Linked DNA regions of Agarilytica rhodophyticola. The protein of the gene in region 3 interacts with the protein of the main gene of each other region in a pairwise test. Links are inferred from orthologs where the notes say so. Each region holds a gene or a part of one and is shown on either strand. Other genes may lie near its edges. The genes, in order: grpE, aceE and groL.

Region 1 (4,645 bases), 280 kb from region 3 along the record:
TTTCTGTTGAACCATCGGCATACGCGTTTGGCCGCCCACAAGAATCACATCATCGATATCGTTGACAGAAAGATCGGCATCGTTAAGTGCAATTTTTAATGGATCAAGAGAACGCTGAACCAAATCTTCTACCAATGATTCAAGCTTAGCGCGCGTTAATTTCACCACTAAATGCTTAGGACCACTTGCGTCAGCAGTAATATAAGGCAAGTTAACTTCTGTCTGCTGGCTAGAGGACAACTCGATTTTTGCTTTCTCAGCGGCTTCTTTCAAACGCTGTAAGGCAAGTGGGTCGTTATGCAAATCAATACCATTTGTCTTTTTGAAGTCATCCGCTAAGTATTCAATTAGGCGTAGGTCGAAGTCTTCACCGCCTAAGAACGTATCGCCATTAGTAGATAACACTTCAAATTGATGCTCGCCATCAACATCTGCAATTTCAATGATGGAAATATCAAAAGTACCACCACCTAAGTCATATACGGCAATGGTGCGATCGCCTTTTGCTTTATCCATACCATAGGCAAGTGCCGCTGCCGTTGGCTCATTGATAATACGCTTAACATCTAAGCCTGCAATTTTACCGGCATCTTTAGTTGCTTGACGTTGAGAGTCATTAAAGTAAGCAGGCACAGTAATAACAGCTTCAGAAATAGTCTCACCTAAGTACTCTTCAGCTGTTTTCTTCATTTTCTTCAATACTTCAGCTGAAATTTGCGGTGGGGCTTTTTGCTCACCTTTCGCTTCAACCCATGCATCACCGTTATCTGCTTTAGAAATGGTATAGGGCACCATGGAAATATCTTTTTGAACAACGTCGTCGGTAAACTTGCGACCGATAAGACGTTTAACAGCAAACAAGGTATTTGTAGGGTTGGTTACTGCTTGGCGCTTAGCACTTTGGCCAACCAAAATTTCATTATCATCTGTGAACGCAACAATAGAAGGAGTAGTACGATCGCCTTCTGAGTTTTCAATAACCTTGGCTTTACCGCCTTCCAATACAGATACACATGAATTCGTTGTACCCAAATCAATACCAATAATTTTGCCCATTGAAATTTCTCCAATTACTCTTAATTTTGCCTGTCAGGCCAAAAATTTATTAATGTGTCAGCTTTATCAAAGCCTGTCACAATTCTCTTAACTGTTAATATTTGTTCTAGACCTATGTTTTCAAGGGTCTTTTCACTAAGATTTAGCTATCGGCCTTAGAAACCACGACCATAGCCGGACGCACTAAGCGGCCATTTAAGGTGTACCCTTTTTGGAAGACATTGAGCACGGTATTTGGCTCAACATCTGGGTTAGGCACCATCGACATCGCCTGATGATACTCAGGATTAAAGGGCTCGCCCTCAGGATCAACTGGCTCAACTTTATTGCGAGCAAAGCCATCCACTAAAGTTTTAAGAGTTAACTCGACACCCTCAACCACAGCCTTGATATCTGCGCCTTCTGCAGAAGCAGCCTCAATAGCTCGTTCAAGGTTGTCGGCAACGGGCAGCACATCATTAACAAAACGCTCAACACCAAACTTATGCGCTTTCTCTACATCTTGCTCGGCACGGCGACGAATATTTTGCATCTCGGCAGTTGCGCGCAAAGCCTGTTCTTGTGCTTTCGCTAATTCAGCTTCCAACGACTCAACTTTAGCAGCCAAATCGGATGCACTCTGATCAGGCGAACCTTGCGTCATATTTTCTTGGCTATCGCTTGCTGTATTATCACTATCGATAGTCACTTGATCATCACCCAACTCTTCTACTGGATTATTATCAGGTTGGTGTTCGTTGCCCACAGTTATCTCCGTTTGAATTCTTAATTGGTTTACCAACGTGACACTTGAGCTCAAGAGCCACAACTTTAATATCGATTGACCGCAAATATGGGGGCAATGGACATCGATTCAAGAGTAAAAAGTTGCTAATTTTCACTCATGATACTGGATAAAAATACAAATATACTGTATAAATTAACATAGATTGTACTATTTCGAGGCCTCTAGAATGCTGACACACATGCACGTAAAAGACTTTACTTTGGTGGATCAACTCGACATAGAGTTACACGAAGGGCTCACAGCGATTACCGGAGAAACCGGCGCAGGTAAGTCTATTATGCTGGGTGCTCTTGGCCTCACATTGGGCGACCGCAGTGATGGCAGTAAGGTTAGGGCCGGATGCGAACGCGCCGATATTCATGCCAGTTTTGATATCTCCACCCTGCGCTTTGCCCAAAAATGGCTGCGAGAAAATGACCTAGAACAGGGTGACGAATGTATTCTAAGGCGTGTCATCACTAAAGAAGGACGCTCAAGGGCTTACATTAATGGGCAAACAGTCACCCTCCAGCAGCTGCGCTCGTTCGGAGAACGCTTAATCGATATTCACAGTCAACATGAACACCAGTCCCTATTGATGCCGCAAACTCACAGGCGGCTTGTGGACGACTTTGCCAATGCTTCTCAACTCTCTCAGGATGTTAAACACGCTTATTACCTCTGGCAAAATGCCTATGAGCGTTTGCAACAAGCGCAGCATCAGGGTGAAGAAATTGATGCGCGTTTTCAACTGCTGAGTTACCAAGTGGACGAGCTGAACCAATTAGACCTGCAGGAAAATGAGCTGGAAGAACTGGAACGAGAACAACGCATTTTAAGCAGCGCTGAAAGCACACAACAACACTGCCAAAGTATTATCGATATCTGTGATAGCGATGGTGTTGGGCTAAAAGATCGTATGGCACAAGCCATTCGCTTATTCAATGAACTAACCGAAAAGCCAGAGACTTTAGCGGAGGTAGATAATTTACTACAAACTGCCCTCATCAGTATCGAAGAAGCTCAATCTGATATTTCCCGTTACCTCGATGATAACAACCAAGATCCTGCCCGCCTGCATCATGTGGATCAGCGCTTAAATAGTATTTATGAAATCGCCCGCAAACACCGCGTAGCACCCGATCAACTTAGCCACCTACACCACAGTTTGGCGGAAGAACTCAGTAAATTACAGAGTGGTGACGAATTACTGGCAACACTTGAGCAAGAAGTCTCAGAACAGCGTGAACACTATGATGCCTTAGCTGGCAAACTTTCCCAAAAACGCCAAAGAGCCTCAACAAAACTCGCATCTGCCGTGAACAAGAAATTTGCTTCCCTTGCTATGGCAAGCGCAAAGCTCAAGGTCGCCCTTGAAAAGGCTGAAGAACCCTCAAAACATGGAAATGAAAAGATTGAGTTTCTTATTAGTACTAACCCTGGCCAAGCACCTCAACCCCTGCAAAAGGTAGCTTCTGGTGGCGAACTATCCAGAGTGAGCCTGGCAATTCAAGTGGTAACCGCACAGACCTCCACCACCCCCACACTAGTATTCGACGAGATCGATGTAGGTATTGGTGGAACTACAGGAGATGTGATTGGCAATATGTTGAGAGAGCTTGGAAGTAAGGGGCAAATTTTTTGTGTAACTCATCTGGCTCAGGTCGCCAGTAAGGCGCACCATCATTATCGCGTGGAAAAACATGTAACTAAAAAACAGGCCTCATCCTCATTGGAAGTATTGCAAGGCGACGAGAAGATTATTGAAATTGCCAGAATGATGGGGGGCAGTGTGGAATCCAAACAATCATTGGCACACGCAAAACAGATGTTAAAGGCAGCTACTTCAGATACTTAAAGCATATATCTTTAGTAAGAAAGGCCAATTACTAAAGACTATAATAATAACAGATATTTTCACTACAAAAATTAGGGCTTTTCAGCCCTAAAAATAATACTAAAAACTCAATTTACACCTTGGGCTTCACATAAAGCACTAAATCATGGCCTGTAATTTCGTAGCCATGTTCGTCAGCAATTTTTTCTTGCAAGGCTTCAATTTGCTCGTCGTGAAACTCTATGACTTTACCTGTTTCCACACATACCATATGGTCATGATGCTCACCGCGCTCAAGCTCAAATACAGAGTGGCCACCATCAAAATTGTGCCTCACAACCAAGCCAGCGCTCTCAAATTGCGTCAATACGCGATAAACAGTAGCTAATCCAACATCTTCACCCGCATCAAGTAAGGCTTTATATACATCTTCTGCACTCAAATGCCTCTGTTGGGAATTTTCTAGAATTTGAAGGATCTTAACCCTAGGTAAAGTAACTTTGAGTCCAGCTTTTCTTAGCTCTTGATTTTCTACAGCCATTAGTTAGTTCTCCAGGGGCTTCTCAGGTTGCAATAAGATCGGTATTATCCCTGCCATTGAAGTATTCGGAAACCCCTAACCATGCAAAAACTGTCAAAAACTCTGTACCTATTTATTTTAACTATTTGTTTATCTCTACTAGGTGCATGTTCATCGTTAAAATTTCCCGGTGTTTATCGAATACCTATCCAGCAAGGAAACTACCTCGAAGAGGATATGATTACTCAGCTCAAAGAAGGACTCACCAAACGTCAAGTGCGTTTTATTATGGGGACTCCTATGATTGAGGATACCTTCAACGCTGATCGCTGGGACTATTTTTATAACGTCAAGCGAGGCGATACAGAAATCAGCGCTAATCATTTTATAGTCTATTTTAAAGATGATCGCTTAACTCATTGGGAAGGTGACTACACCCCCATAAACAAACAAGTAGAGAAAGAGC
Region 2 (7,302 bases), 230 kb from region 3 along the record:
ATGCCTAACCTAGATCAACACGCCTTTCAAAGACGAGTGAAAATCGAAGTGTATAACAAAGATCAAGAGCAGTTTGCGGCGGCTAACTAACGAATACAAGGACTCAGGAAAGCGACACCCACAGGAATGTGAGACAAGGACGTTGAAAGAGGGACATTACAAGACGGAATTTCGGCCAGTAAGTACACCATCCTGAGAGTTAGCCCAACATATGTTGGGCTTTTTTTATCCGCAAAATGGTGCTCAAAAGAAAAGCTTACAATGACAAGCGACGAATGTCTGAGAGTAAGGACACTAGATAAGTAAAGAAACGCCCAGCATCTGCGCCGTTAATCGCACGGTGGTCATAAGACAAAGATAGAGGTAGCATTTGGCGGGGAGTAAAGTCCTTACCATTCCATACAGGCTGCATCGAAGCTTTAGAAACTCCAAGAATAGCCACTTCCGGTGCATTAACGATAGGGGTAAAACCTGTTCCACCTATTGCACCCAAGCTAGAAATAGTAAAGCAGCCGCCTTGCATTTCATTTGGCATCAGTTTGCCATCACGTGCTTTCTTAGCCAGCGCGTTGGATTCTTCCGCCAATTGGAATAGACCTTTTTTATCCACATCTTTGACCACGGGAACCATCAAGCCATTTGGCGTCGCCACAGCGATACCGATATGAACATATTTCTTCTTAACAATATGCTCACCGTCAGCGTGCAATGAAACGTTAAAACTCTCTTCGTGCTTCAGAGCAGCAGCACATGCTTTTAACAAGAAAGGTAAAGGTGTTAACTTCACTCCTGCCTTTTCTGCCTCAGCTTTCATGCCTTTGCGGAAAGCTTCCATATCGGTGATATCGGCATCGTCAAACTGCGTTACATGAGGCACATTCAACCAGCTACGCAGCATATTAGCGGCTGTAACCTTATGAATTTTACTCATTTTAACGGTTTCAACTTCACCAAATTTGGCAAAATCTATTTCTGGAATAGCAGGAATGCCTGTGCCGCTGGTTAGGCTTGCGCCTGCACTAGCAGCCGGTTTTCTAGTCATGACACCTTTAACGAAAGCTTTAACATCATCCTTGGAGATACGACCTCGCGCTCCCGTCGCTTGTACTTCTCCCAAGTTTACCCCCAGCTGGCGGGCAAGCTTACGCACTGCCGGACCGGCATAAACTGAGCTGCCTGAGCTTTCAATATCTTGTGGCAGCAACTGATTAGTCGTCTGGGGTTTTGCCGGTTTTTTAGCTGGTGCTGGCGCTGAGACAGGCTCTGGTTCAGCGGGTGCAGCTTGCTCTTGGACAACCGGTGCAGCACCGGCAACTTCCAGGGTTAACACGGCCGTGCCTTCGGATGCTTTATCGCCCTCTTTAATAGCAAGCTTAGTCACCTTACCAGAGGCAGGTGCGGGTACTTCCATTGAGGCTTTATCACTCTCTAAAACAATAATGGAATCGCCTTCACTCACTTCATCGCCAACAGCAACGCAGACTTCGATCACATCCACGTCCTCTGCACCACCAATATCAGGCACACTAACATCCATAGAAGCTGATGCACCTGAGGGCGCAGCGGCAACAGGTGCAGGAGCACTATCCGCCGCAGGTGCTGGCGCTACAGTGCCACCACCTTGAGTTTCCAATACCAATACTGCATCGCCTTCAGAAACTTTCATTCCTTCTTTCAATGCAATACTTACCACTTTACCGCCCGTTGGAGCAGGCACTTCCATGGAAGCTTTATCACTCTCAAGTACGATAATAGAATCGCCCTCGGCAACGGTATCGCCAATGGCAACACATATTTCGATCACGTCCACACCTTCGGCACCGCCTATATCAGGCACTGCTACAGGTGTTTGCTCAGTGGCGCTAGAAGCTGCCGCCGGAGCACTTTCGACAGGCGCGGCTTGAGTTGCAGGAGCCGCATCTTCAGCACCACCTACTTCAATTTCTAACACCGCTGAGCCTTCTGATACCTGATCACCTTCTTTAACAAGAACATTGATCACTTTACCTGCAACCGGCGACGGAATATCCATCGATGCTTTATCCGATTCCAAAGTAATTAGAGGATCATCAACCGCTATCACATCTCCAGGTGCGACCGAAATCTCGATTACATCTACATTTTCCGCCCCGCCAATATCGGGTACAGGGACTGTTTGCTTAGCCACTGAAAAATTCTCCTAGTAAGTTAACAGGTCGTTGGATCGGTTTTTTCTGAGTCGATGCCATATTTTTTAAGCGCTTCGGCAACGTCTTTACTGTCTATCTTGCCTTCATCAGCAAGAGCCTTGAGTGCAGCAACAGTAACAAAGTAGCGATCCACCTCAAAGAATTTACGTAGTTTTGAGCGCGTGTCACTGCGGCCAAACCCGTCAGTTCCTAAGACAGAATAATTACCTGGAATATAGGCACGCAATTGTTCTGCATAGCTCTTCATATAATCGGTAGAAATGATGAAAGGACCATCACTAGATTCCAATTGCTCAGTAATATACGCTTTGCGTGGTGTTTGGGTTGGATTGAGTAAATTCCAACGAGACGCACGCTGACCATCGCGAGCCAGCTCATTAACACTGGTAACACTCCATATATCGGACTCAACACCCCAATCTTCTCGCAATAACTCCGCGGCGGCTTCCACTTCACGCAAAATCGTACCGGCACCCATCAACTGTACACGTTTTTTCTTAGTGCTTTTCTTACCAGCCTTCAATTGATAGATACCTTTAATAATGCCTTCTTCGGCACCAATAGGCATATCGGGATGCTGATAGTTTTCATTCATAGTAGTGATGTAATAAAAACAATTTTCCTTGTCTTCATACATACGACGCAAACCATCCTGAATAATCACTGCCAATTCGAAACCATAAGTGGGATCGTAAGAGTGACAATTAGGAATAGTATTAGCCATTAAATGACTGTGGCCATCTTGGTGCTGCAGACCTTCACCATTTAAGGTGGTTCTACCCGAAGTTGCACCGATCAAGAAACCTCGGGCTTGAATATCTCCAGCTAGCCATGCCAAATCACCGATACGCTGAAAACCAAACATTGAATAGTATATATAAAATGGCACCATGGCCTTTTTATAAGTGCTATAGGCAGTCGCACAGGCAACCCAAGCAGACATAGCGCCAGCTTCGTTAATACCTTCTTCCAGAATTTGGCCTTTCTTATCTTCCTTGTAGTACATGATTTGATCACGATCATGTGGCGTATATTTTTGACCTTGGGAGGAATAAATGCCCAATTGCCTAAACATGCCTTCCATACCAAAGGTGCGTGCTTCATCAGGAACGATGGGCACAACACGGTCGCCCATATTTTTATCTTTCACTAAAGTGGAGATAAATCTTACAAAGGCCATGGTGGTGGATATTTCGCGATCACCGGTGGACTTCATCAATGCTTTGAAGGCATCCAGTTTAGGTATCTGTAGCGCATCGAAATCCGATACTCGAGAAGGCACATAACCACCCAGTGTTTGACGGCGGCTTTGCATATACTTCATTTCTGGGGAGTCGGGAGATGGGCGGTAATAAGGAACGTTTTTCAAGTCTTCGTCAGCAACTGGAATACCAAAGCGATCGCGGAATTTCTTCAAGCTCTCAATATCCAGCTTCTTCACAGAGTGAGTAATGTTGGCGGACTCACCTGCTGCGCCAAGACCATAGCCTTTAACTGTCTGCGCAAGAATTACAGTAGGTTGCTTTTTATGCGCCGATGCTTCTGCATATGCTGCGTAAACTTTCTGCGGGTCATGACCACCACGGTTAAGCGCCATAATTTCATCATCAGTATAATCCTTAACCAACTCTAGCAACTCAGGATACTTACCGAAGAAATGCTTACGAGTGTAGGCACCGCCATTGGCTTTATAGTTCTGCAACTCGCCATCGAGCACTTCATCCATACGTTTTTGCAGTAAGCCTGTTGTATCTTTTTGCAACAACTCATCCCAAAGACTGCCCCACAACACTTTAATAACGTTCCAGCCAGCGCCACGGAAGATCCCTTCAAGTTCCTGGACAATTTTGCCATTACCACGTACCGGACCGTCCAACCGCTGTAAATTACAGTTGATCACAAAAATCAGATTTTCAAGCTGCTCGCGTCCAGCAAGGGAAATTGCACCTAAAGTTTCAGGTTCATCACATTCACCATCCCCTAAAAACGCCCATACTTTACGGTCGCCACGGGGTAAGCCGCGGGCAGACATATAGCGCATAATGTTAGCCTGATAGATAGCTTGGATAGGACCTAGCCCCATGGATACAGTAGGAAACTGCCAGTAATCAGGCATTAGCCATGGGTGAGGATAAGAAGATAAACCACCGCCATCTACCTCACGCCTAAAGTTATCCAATTGATCCTCAGATAAACGGCCTTCAAGGAAGGAGCGCGCGTAGATACCTGGTGAAATATGGCCCTGAAAATAAATCAAGTCACCTAATTGGTCATCACTATCAGCACGGAAGAAATGGTTAAACCCTACTTCATACAACGTAGCAGAAGAAGAGAATGACGAAATGTGTCCACCCAAACCCTCATCATTATCATTTGCGCGCATTACCATCGCCATAGCATTCCAGCGCACCAAAGAGCGGATCTTGCGCTCTAAATGTTCATCCCCAGGATGACGCTTTTCAGCACTAACCGGAATAGTATTACTATAAGGTGTCGTAATAGCTGACGGTAAACCAACACCTGCTTTAGTCGCAATATTTGCTAATTGGATCAAAAGATAAGATGCACGTTCAGGTCCGTTATGACGAATTACCGATTCAAGTGCTTCTACCCACTCTTGGGTTTCTAGAGCATCAGATTCCTCTAGCATTTAGGGCCTCCTCAGTAGTGCCGCATAGAACTGTTGTACGGCGGTATTAAACGAATAAACAAAATCGTATAGAGAAATGGTATGAACCACTCCCGCATAAATAAAATTTGATGGATAATTTCGAAGGTTTCTTTCAATCGTCAATAGTGTTTTATATATGTACTCGTCTTCTGGAACCTACAATGTTTGCTTTGTTACATATGTATCTTTCTTGTTCGTACATATGCTTTTCACTAAGCATCTAAGTAATAACATCTAATGTTTTATTTAACTGTGGCCACCATTTGCAGATATTGTTGAACGCTGTGTCAAAATGATGTCTGACATATACACTCATTTAAATTGACATAATAGAGCAATAGAATTGTCACGATTCTACACACATGCAAATAAACTTTCCACCCTACTTTTTAGCTGCAACGCAGCAATTACGGGGGCTGTAGCGCAAGATGCATCATGTTACTTTCAATCGTAAGTGTAACTTAACATATGATCTTTAAATTTTTTGTAGTCTTTAATGCCTTTTGCAGAAGGGTCGAATGTTGCTGCAGGAATCTCTTTATTACTCGCCACAAAAATCATATCCGCACCATTTTTGATCAGCATATCGTCATACAATTGATCAATTTCTCCGCGGGTAATATTTTCAATCACGGCTATCAACCGTTTGCGCTCATCAAAGGAAAAATCTTTATCTAAAATACTTGCCCAATAGTGATTCGCCCATTCACCTTGATTCTTAGCCTGCTCTTTTAGCTCGATAACCAGTGCATTTTTATCCCTCGCGAAATTTTTAAATATTTCATTTTTACTATTTTTAAAAAAATCTAACATGCGCTGATAAATTTGGTATGGTGAATATTGTGGCGACTGCACTACCGCAGCAATACCCGGCACATCGCGTAAGGTATAATTGGCACTTTGTACAATATAACCAAGTTGTTGTTGTGTCCTTAATGTTTGATAAAAGGGTGATGACATCATTTGTTGTAAAATTAAAACCTTGGCTTGTTCTTCAATGGAGTCATCGCGCCCTTGTAAGTAAATTGCAGCGACACTCTCCTGTGAATCAACCACCAAAGATTTAACAAATAATGGCGCTTGAGACAAATTCACTACCTTACTCTTCTCTAACACGTGCTGATCTTTCTTTTTTAATATCTTCCTTAAGCCTGAGAAATATTTTTTGGCGTCTTTTTCACGAAAGTTACCATATACGAGAGCTTCTAACTGAGCATCATCAAATAAATTTTCAGACAGCTCAATAAAACGTTTTTTAGTCAATTTATCGAGGGCGACTTCCAAATCCTGACTCGACCAATAGGGAGAATAAAGCACAGAAGGCACATCACGAAAAACTTGTGCATAGACTTTATCGTATCGACGATTGCGTTGAATTCGCAATAACTCTTCCCGAACATCATCAAAGTAGGCATCTATCATTTTAAGCCGATATTTTTTACTGCGATTAAAGTTTCGGATCACTTTCAATACACGGCTAGACAATTCAGGTAAAGAAGCGTTATAGCCATAAAAATCTAAATCTATGCCTTTAGCTGTAGCATTTAATGAATAAGACAAACCAGCCAAAGAGGCATTGTAGCTGAGTTTATTTAGAGCATCTTTAATAATTTTTGCGAAGATATCGAGCGTTACACTCAACTCAGGGGAATGAGTTGCTGTAGGCAAGAGAAAACGAGAACTCACAAAGCCTTTTGGAATACTATAAATATTGTCATTTAAAAACCAACCCTGCACTCCATCACGCTGATAAATTAATTGCGGTATATTTTCTTTAGCTTGCGCAAAGCTCTCTTCATAAATAGTAAAATTACTCGGAACAAACGGGTTTGCTTTAGGCAAGTCCATTTGTTTTTTTAATTTTTTATAGGTGGCAACACTTGGGCCTTCAAGTGTAAGTTTGTGACTACGAAACTCAGCCTTTTTTACAGTTGAATGGTTTTCTAAATGTTGAGAGGTGTTATTAGTGATTACACGATAAGGCGCTTGATAGAATTCACTTTCTTTATCGGCAATTGTTTCGGGTGCAACAATTACGGTTAACATATTATTGACATTGAGTTCACCCAGGTAACGGCGAATAAGCACCTCATCAAATTTGTCCCAATTATAGTTGTACCAAAAAATTTTATTCGCCGTTGTCTCATGTAAATCACGAGCAAGACGGCTAACTTCTCTTATGGGATTTCCCCGTTCGCCGAAATCAAAAGACATCTTACTCAATTTAGCTAACTCTCGATAACGCCATTGGCTAATGCCATTTCTTTTTATAAGCGCAATATAGTCGAACATCAAATCGCGAATATGAGAAAGGTTATTTAAACCTTCTTTGGTTAAACGAATGGTGACATTAAAAGTCTCACCACCGTGCCACCTTACACCGCTACCGGCACTTAGAGAGCTAGCCCATCGTTCTTTTTTTAATAGCGATAGCAACGAACC
Region 3 (7,034 bases):
GGCAATGAATTTGTACAGTACCATTTCCCTCGTTTAGGAGAGAAAACACCTCTGCCCAAGTTGTCTTTCTCAACTTACTTTCCCAATTGGAATATGATGGTTGGGACAGGTTTTTATATCGACGATGTGGATGCGACTGTACAAACAGTAAGAGATGACATCGATGCCGCGCGACAAGACATCATTATGTCGATGGTCATCATCACCGTTTTGTTGGCGCTCTGTGCTGGTATCGTCGGCTATTTTGTAAAAGGCTCCATTATCAACCCTATTTTGGGTATCAGTGATTCCATCCAAAAACTAGCCGCAGGCGGTGGCGACTTAACACAGCGGATTAAATCTAAAGATCAACATGAAATAGGTTGCTTAGCTACTAACCTAAACTCTTTACTACATGCCTTGCAAGATATTATCTCTAAGGTAAAAACCGTGGCGCAGGATGTGAAAAATGAAACCAGTACCATGGCTGATCGCGCCGATACCATTTCTGATGTGACCAACCAACAGCACTCCGAATCTGACCTAGTTGCCAATGCCGTTGCACAAATGGCAGAGACTGCAACAGTTGTCGCCAGTAGTTCAGAGCGGGCTTCTGATGCCGCCAAGCAGGCAGACGAGAGTCGGCTTAATGGGCTGGAGACGGTAAAAGCCAGCAGTGTGGCAATGTCCGAACTTGTCAGTGAAATTAATCGTGCGCAAGAGGTGATTGCGGGAGTTGGTAGTGAAGTGGACAATATCAGTGGCATCCTCCAGGTCATTGAAACTATCGCTGAGCAAACTAACTTGCTTGCACTAAATGCTGCTATTGAGGCCGCTCGCGCAGGGGAGCAGGGGAGAGGATTTGCTGTGGTGGCGGATGAAGTACGCAGTCTCGCCAGTAAAACCCGCCAGAGTACGGAAGAGATCAAGCAGATGATTGGTAAGCTGCAAGAGGGGTCTAAAGCGGCAGTGTCTGTAATGGAAGTTAGCACTGGCAAAAGTGCAACCGCAGAGCAGCGGGTACAGGAGACTTCACAGGCTTTGGATACTATTTCCGGTGCAGTACAGACGATTAGTGATATGAACTCTCAGATTGCACATTCCGCTATAGAACAGCAGCGAGCTAGTGATGAGATCAATCAGCGTATTGCGGCTATCTCAGGGCATGTAACTAAGATGTCAGAAGTGGCAGATCAAAATGGTCAAGGCTATCACCTGTTAACCAGTAAAACTCAAGAACTCGACGATGTAGTCGGACAATTTAAAGTATGAGTTGAGAGTGGTATTGCAATAAAATTTATTTTAGGGATGTCTATCAATAAAAGCTTTATATACTTGTCGTTTTGCCTCTGAGCTTTCATGCCCAGCACGTAATCTCCAATACTTAGCACTTGCTATGGCCAACTTTGCCCCCATGTAAAGAGCAACACTTTAATAAAGGTGACTGCTCTTGCATCCTATCGTTTTACTTTTTGTCGTAATGCCAATTTTGGAAATGGTCGTCTTGATCAAAGTTGGTGGTGTCATCGGGGTTTTTCCTACAGTTGGTTTAGTATTTTTAACCGCTGTGGTTGGTGTGGCCATGCTTCGTAGGCAGGGCTTGAGTACTATTTTGCGCGCACAGCAGAAAATGCACTCTGGTGAACTGCCCCTTAGTGAGATGGTTGAAGGTATCTTCTTAGCTGTTGGAGGAGCATTGCTGTTAACCCCGGGATTTGTCACTGATGCTCTCGGCTTTTGCTGTTTAATTCCTTTCACAAGGCAATTTGTTATTGGTATGGGAATGAAAGTTTTTAAGCCTTACGTGGTAGCAAAGCAGATGAAAACTCCTTCACAACACCATGAAACAATCGATGGTGAATTTAAACGTGAAGAATAGTGCCATATTTGTAAAAAATATCTATTTTAAGGTGTTGAAATTCTAGAAAGCAGACCCATTGTTGGGAACACGAGCGGAAGGGCTTTACTTCCCTCCTCAAAATGTAATGAATTTCTCGGTATAAACTGAGAGGTTTGTGAGATAAACCGGTTCGAAATTGAACTTAAAGATGTGAAAACGCTATTGGGAGAAACATCAATGAAAATTCGTCCTTTACACGATCGTGTTGTGGTTCGCCGCAAGGAAGAAGAAGAAACTACTGCTGGTGGTATCGTATTACCTGGTTCTGCTAAAGAGAAGCCAAATCAAGGTGTAGTAGTTGCCGTGGGCTCAGGCCGCGTATTGGATAGCGGTGAAACGCGCCCAGTTGACGTAAAAGAAGGTGACATCGTAGTTTTTGGCAAATATGCCGGTAGTGACACTATCGAAATCGATGGCGAGGAATTGGTAATCCTCAGCGAAAGCGATATTAAAGCGATAGTTGAATAAGTATTGATCTATTGATTCTAATGACTGAACTATATTATTCAGTCGAAGCAAAATTTAGTAAGGTTTAGTAAGGAATTATTACTATGGCGAAAATTGTAAAGTTTGGTGATGATGCACGTCAGCTGATGTTAGAAGGCGTAAACGTTCTGGCGGATGCGGTGAAGACCACTTTAGGCCCTAAAGGTCGCAATGTTGTTTTGGATAAATCTTTTGGCGCACCGACCGTGACTAAAGACGGTGTTTCTGTTGCTAAAGAAATTGAGCTAGAAGACAAGTACCAAAACATGGGTGCGCAGATGGTTAAAGAAGTGGCTTCTAAAGCTTCTGATGATGCCGGTGACGGTACTACCACTGCAACTGTACTTGCACAGGCGATTGTTAATGAAGGCCTTAAGTCTGTTGCTGCTGGCATGAACCCAATGGATCTTAAGCGTGGTATCGACAAGGCAGTTGCCGCAGCTGTTGAACATGTTAAGTCTATCGCTCAACCATGTGAAGACGGAAAATCTATTGCCCAAGTAGGTACTATTTCTGCTAACTCTGATTCTCACGTAGGTGAAATCATTGCAAGTGCGATGGAAAAAGTGGGTAAAGAAGGTGTTATCACTGTTGAAGAAGGTAATAGCCTTGAAAATGAACTGGATGTTGTTGAAGGTATGCAGTTCGATCGTGGTTATCTTTCTCCTTACTTTGTCACTAATCAAGAAAATATGTCTGTTGAGCTTGAAAGCCCATTCATCTTATTAGTTGATAAGAAAATTTCTAACATTCGCGAATTATTGCCAACGCTTGAAGCCGTAGCAAAAGCGGGTAAGCCTCTCATTATCATCGCAGAAGATGTTGAAGGTGAAGCATTGGCGACCTTGGTTGTCAACAATATGCGCGGTATTGTTAAAGTAGCTGCATGTAAAGCACCAGGCTTCGGCGACCGTCGTAAAGCTATGTTGCAAGATATCGCTATCTTAACTGGCGGTACTGTTATTTCTGAAGAAGTCGGTTTGGATCTTGAAAATACTACTCTTGAGCACCTAGGTTCTGCCAAGCGCGTTACTATGTCTAAAGAGAACAGCGTTATTGTTGACGGCGCTGGTCAAGCGGCTGATATCCAAGCGCGTGTTGCTCAAATCCGTGCGCAAATCGAAGAGACCTCTTCTGATTACGATCGTGAAAAACTTCAAGAGCGTGTTGCTAAACTTGCCGGCGGTGTTGCTGTGATCAAAGTAGGTGCTGCTACCGAAGTTGAAATGAAAGAGAAGAAAGCGCGTGTTGAAGATGCCTTACACGCAACTCGTGCTGCGGTTGAAGAAGGTGTTGTACCTGGAGGTGGTGTTGCACTTGTTCGCGCTGCCGCTGCTATTACAGACCTTAAAGGTGACAACGAAGACCAAAACCACGGTATTAACGCTGCCTTGCGTGCATTACAAGCTCCTCTTCGCCAAATCGTTGCTAACACTGGTGATGAGCCTGCTGTGGTATTGGAGCGAGTAAGCTTGGAAGAAGGTAACTTTGGTTACAATGCAGGTACTGGTGAGTACGGCGATATGATTGCTATGGGTATTCTTGATCCTGCTAAAGTAACTCGCACAGCTGTACAAGCTGCAGGTTCTATCGCAGGCTTAATGATCACTACAGAAGCTATGGTTGCTGATAAGCCAGAAGAGAAAGGCGCTCCAGCTGCTCCAGATATGGGTGGCATGGGCGGAATGGGTGGCATGGGCGGCATGATGTAAACGCTGCTTACTGCATATTTTCCCAAAAGCCTCTGTATCTTTTCGGTGCAGAGGCTTTTTTATAGCTGCAGATGTATGATCACTGGTGTTTTGCAATATCCTCTCTTTCCTTTAATTTCAATCCATAGTTAAATAGCTCTATGCATTTGAAAAGCAGAGATTTTGCTTAATCCAAACATCCGTAAATTTACGAATATATGCCGTATGTTTTCCCATAGTACGTGAGCCGTTTATATTTCATTGCAGAAATTTATCATCAATCTTTGCGAAAACAATTGGCTAAATATACCTTTAACCGTCAGTATTATACTGCGAAAAACTAACCCTCAAGGAATCCTAGATTATGGCTTTTGAATTACCCGAATTACCTTATGCAAAAGATGCACTTGCCCCTCATATCTCAGCTGAGACTTTGGATTTCCACTATGGTAAGCACCATCAAACTTACGTGACTAAGCTAAATGGTTTGGTTCCTGGTACTGAGTTTGAGGGCAAAACACTTGAAGAAGTTGTTAAAACATCGTCTGGTGGTGTTTTTAACAATGCTGCGCAAATTTGGAACCATACTTTCTATTGGAACTGCTTGAGCCCCAATGGAGGAGGTGAGCCCTCAGGTGCATTAGCTGATGCAATAAACAGCGCTTTTGGATCTTTTGAGAAGTTTAAAGAAGAGTTTACTAACTCTGCGATTAACAACTTTGGCTCTTCATGGACATGGTTGGTTAAAAAATCCGATGGCTCAGTTGCTATCGTTAACACATCTAATGCTGCGACGCCTTTGACCGATAGTGATGTAACACCGCTATTAACGGTTGATTTATGGGAGCACGCTTACTATATCGACTATCGCAACGCACGTCCTGCCTATATGGAAGCTTTTTGGGCTCTGGTTAACTGGGATTTTGCCAGCAAAAACTTAGGCTAAGACTTCCTGAGATTGAAGTGCTATTGCCTTTAATACCTGGCCAAGGATGGCTGTCAGCAATTACTGAACGCTCTACAGGTAGTGATTGCTTAATAAAAATACACTCCTTGCGTGTTAAACCTACCACAATTCACCTTTTTACATACCTTTTAGCCTGTTTTCACACCTTTTGAGAGCAATACGTTAGATCCAGGTGGAATTTTTGATAAACTGCCGACCTATATTAATCATGATGTATTTTTCTCCGATTCATGTTACCCCCGACTTTGTTGCACTTTGTCAAATTTGTCAAAGCCAAACAAGCTAAAATAGGTATCCGGTCGAGAGCGGAAACATCGCGTCATTACTATTATGCAAGTTAGTTAATCATGAGCGAGCGCAGAGAACCAACCATTTCATCCTACTCCCCGTCCAAAGAAGATAGCCCTCGTCAAGCTAATATGGGCAATCAACGGGCAAGACCTGCACAACGCAGTTCAGCTCATTCTCCAGCGGCAAAACCTGTTGCTGCCAAGTCGACGATGGCCGTGTTTGCGTTTTTAATTGCCTTAGTCGCCTGTTGTGCTGCGGGCTACCTATATTGGCAGCTTATGGAAGCCCAAAAGCGACAAATTATTTCGGATCAACGTATTGCGGACTTAGAGGGTAAGTTTGAACTGTCTGGCGATGAGTCGGAAATATCTACCCAGGCGATGCAAGCGAAATTGAAGTGGGCTGACTCTGAGATTCGTAAGCTATGGGGGGTCTCCCATGATACTAACCGCAAAGCGATAGAAGTCAATAAAAAGAATATTGCCAGCGCCTTAAAAACGGCGAAAGCAGCTAGCAGCAGTGTCGATGCTAAGGTACAAAAAGCTACCAAGGATATCATTGCTGATCTAAAATTGGTCAGTGATTTAGTGGATGCTCAACAGTCATCGCTAACGACAATTGAAGATGACAATGCAGCCATTGTGAAGCAAGCTCAATTGATTAACGATAAACTCAATAGCTTGGAAACATCTAAAAAAGAGTTTGAACGTCGTATTAAAACTAATGAGCAAGCCATTGAGGCCATTGATGCCTTCAGACGCAATGTCAACCAGCAGCTTCTGCAGTTAAAGGGTGGTGCTTAGGTATATATACTGCCTTACCGCTGTTGAATAAGCCATAATTGCACATCTATGTGGCTTTAGTGATAAAGAAAAAAGAAAGGCGTCGAGCCTTTCTTACATGGAAAGTATTGAGTCCACAATTCAATTACTATTATTAGAGCGCTATAATCTGTAATTAGAGAGTACCGTATAACTGAAATAATACGCTCTACCTCTATGAAGGGTGGCTCATGTGCTGCTCCTCAAAACTATAAAATAAGTGCTTTTATTACACTGATTCATAGCTTTTTCGCTATATCACCCATCATTACAAATTGGATTTAATCTCATGACTACGGTTATTCGCCAAGATGACATCATCGCAAGTGTTGCTGATGCCCTGCAGTTTATTTCTTACTATCACCCTAAAGATTTTATCGACGGTGTTCATCAAGCCTACCAAAGAGAAGAGAGCAAAGCGGCAAAAGATGCCATGGCGCAAATCTTGATCAACTCTCGCATGTGTGCCCAAGGTAAACGTCCAATCTGCCAGGATACGGGTATCGTGACAGCATTTGTCAATGTAGGGATGGAATGCAAAATCGAAGGTGATATGAGTTTTGATGACATTATCAATGAGGGGGTGCGTCGCGCTTATCAGCATCCAGATAATGTTTTGCGGGCTTCTATATTGGCTGACCCTGATGGTGCAAGAAAGAATACCGGTGACAATACTCCAGCGGTTATTCACTACAAGATTGTTCCTGGTGATAAGGTCGAGGTGCATGTTGCTGCCAAAGGCGGCGGTTCGGAAGCTAAGTCGAAATTTGCCATGTTGAATCCTTCTGATTCTGTTGTGGATTGGGTGTTAAAGATGGTGCCGCAGATGGGGGCTGGTTGGTGTCCTCCAGGAATGCTGGGTATCGGTATTGGGGGCACGGCAGAGAAAGCCATGCTTT

The links.
Region 1: the proteins of groL (region 3) and grpE interact in binary tests that used the Escherichia coli proteins (3 or more experiments, as listed by UniProt). The link is inferred for Agarilytica rhodophyticola from one-to-one orthologs.
Region 2: the proteins of groL (region 3) and aceE interact in binary tests that used the Escherichia coli proteins (3 or more experiments, as listed by UniProt). The link is inferred for Agarilytica rhodophyticola from one-to-one orthologs.

Annotation. Positions count from the first base shown.
Region 1 is NZ_CP020038.1:2,005,607-2,010,251, reverse strand. The notes cover bases 1-2,929. They hold grpE (nucleotide exchange factor GrpE), read right to left. Parts: upstream 1,802-2,929; coding sequence 1,199-1,801; downstream 1-1,198. Other genes in these bases: recN (DNA repair protein RecN), read left to right, coding at 2,010-2,929; dnaK (molecular chaperone DnaK), read right to left, coding at 1-1,056. Outside these bases: more of recN, read left to right, coding at 2,930-3,680; fur (ferric iron uptake transcriptional regulator), read right to left, coding at 3,793-4,200; BVC89_RS08505 (outer membrane protein assembly factor BamE), read left to right, coding at 4,282-4,645. UniProt on the Escherichia coli protein: Participates actively in the response to hyperosmotic and heat shock by preventing the aggregation of stress-denatured proteins, in association with DnaK and GrpE. It is the nucleotide exchange factor for DnaK and may function as a thermosensor.
Region 2 is NZ_CP020038.1:2,515,049-2,522,350, reverse strand. The notes cover bases 1,988-5,213. They hold aceE (pyruvate dehydrogenase (acetyl-transferring), homodimeric type), read right to left. Parts: upstream 4,840-5,213; coding sequence 2,188-4,839; downstream 1,988-2,187. Other genes in these bases: aceF (pyruvate dehydrogenase complex dihydrolipoyllysine-residue acetyltransferase), read right to left, coding at 1,988-2,167. Also shown: BVC89_RS10645 (OmpA family protein), read left to right, coding at 1-90; more of aceF, read right to left, coding at 257-1,987; BVC89_RS10630 (insulinase family protein), read right to left, coding at 5,305-7,302. UniProt on the Escherichia coli protein: Component of the pyruvate dehydrogenase (PDH) complex, that catalyzes the overall conversion of pyruvate to acetyl-CoA and CO(2).
Region 3 is NZ_CP020038.1:2,289,668-2,296,701, forward strand. Bases 1,796-4,753 are described here. They hold groL (chaperonin GroEL), read left to right. Parts: upstream 1,796-2,430; coding sequence 2,431-4,077; downstream 4,078-4,753. Other genes in these bases: BVC89_RS09710 (FxsA family protein), read left to right, coding at 1,796-1,858; groES (co-chaperone GroES), read left to right, coding at 2,057-2,347; sodB (superoxide dismutase [Fe]), read left to right, coding at 4,421-4,753. In the rest of the region: BVC89_RS09705 (methyl-accepting chemotaxis protein), read left to right, coding at 1-1,251; more of BVC89_RS09710, read left to right, coding at 1,430-1,795; more of sodB, read left to right, coding at 4,754-5,002; BVC89_RS09730 (hypothetical protein), read left to right, coding at 5,371-6,117; BVC89_RS09735 (fumarate hydratase), read left to right, coding at 6,425-7,034.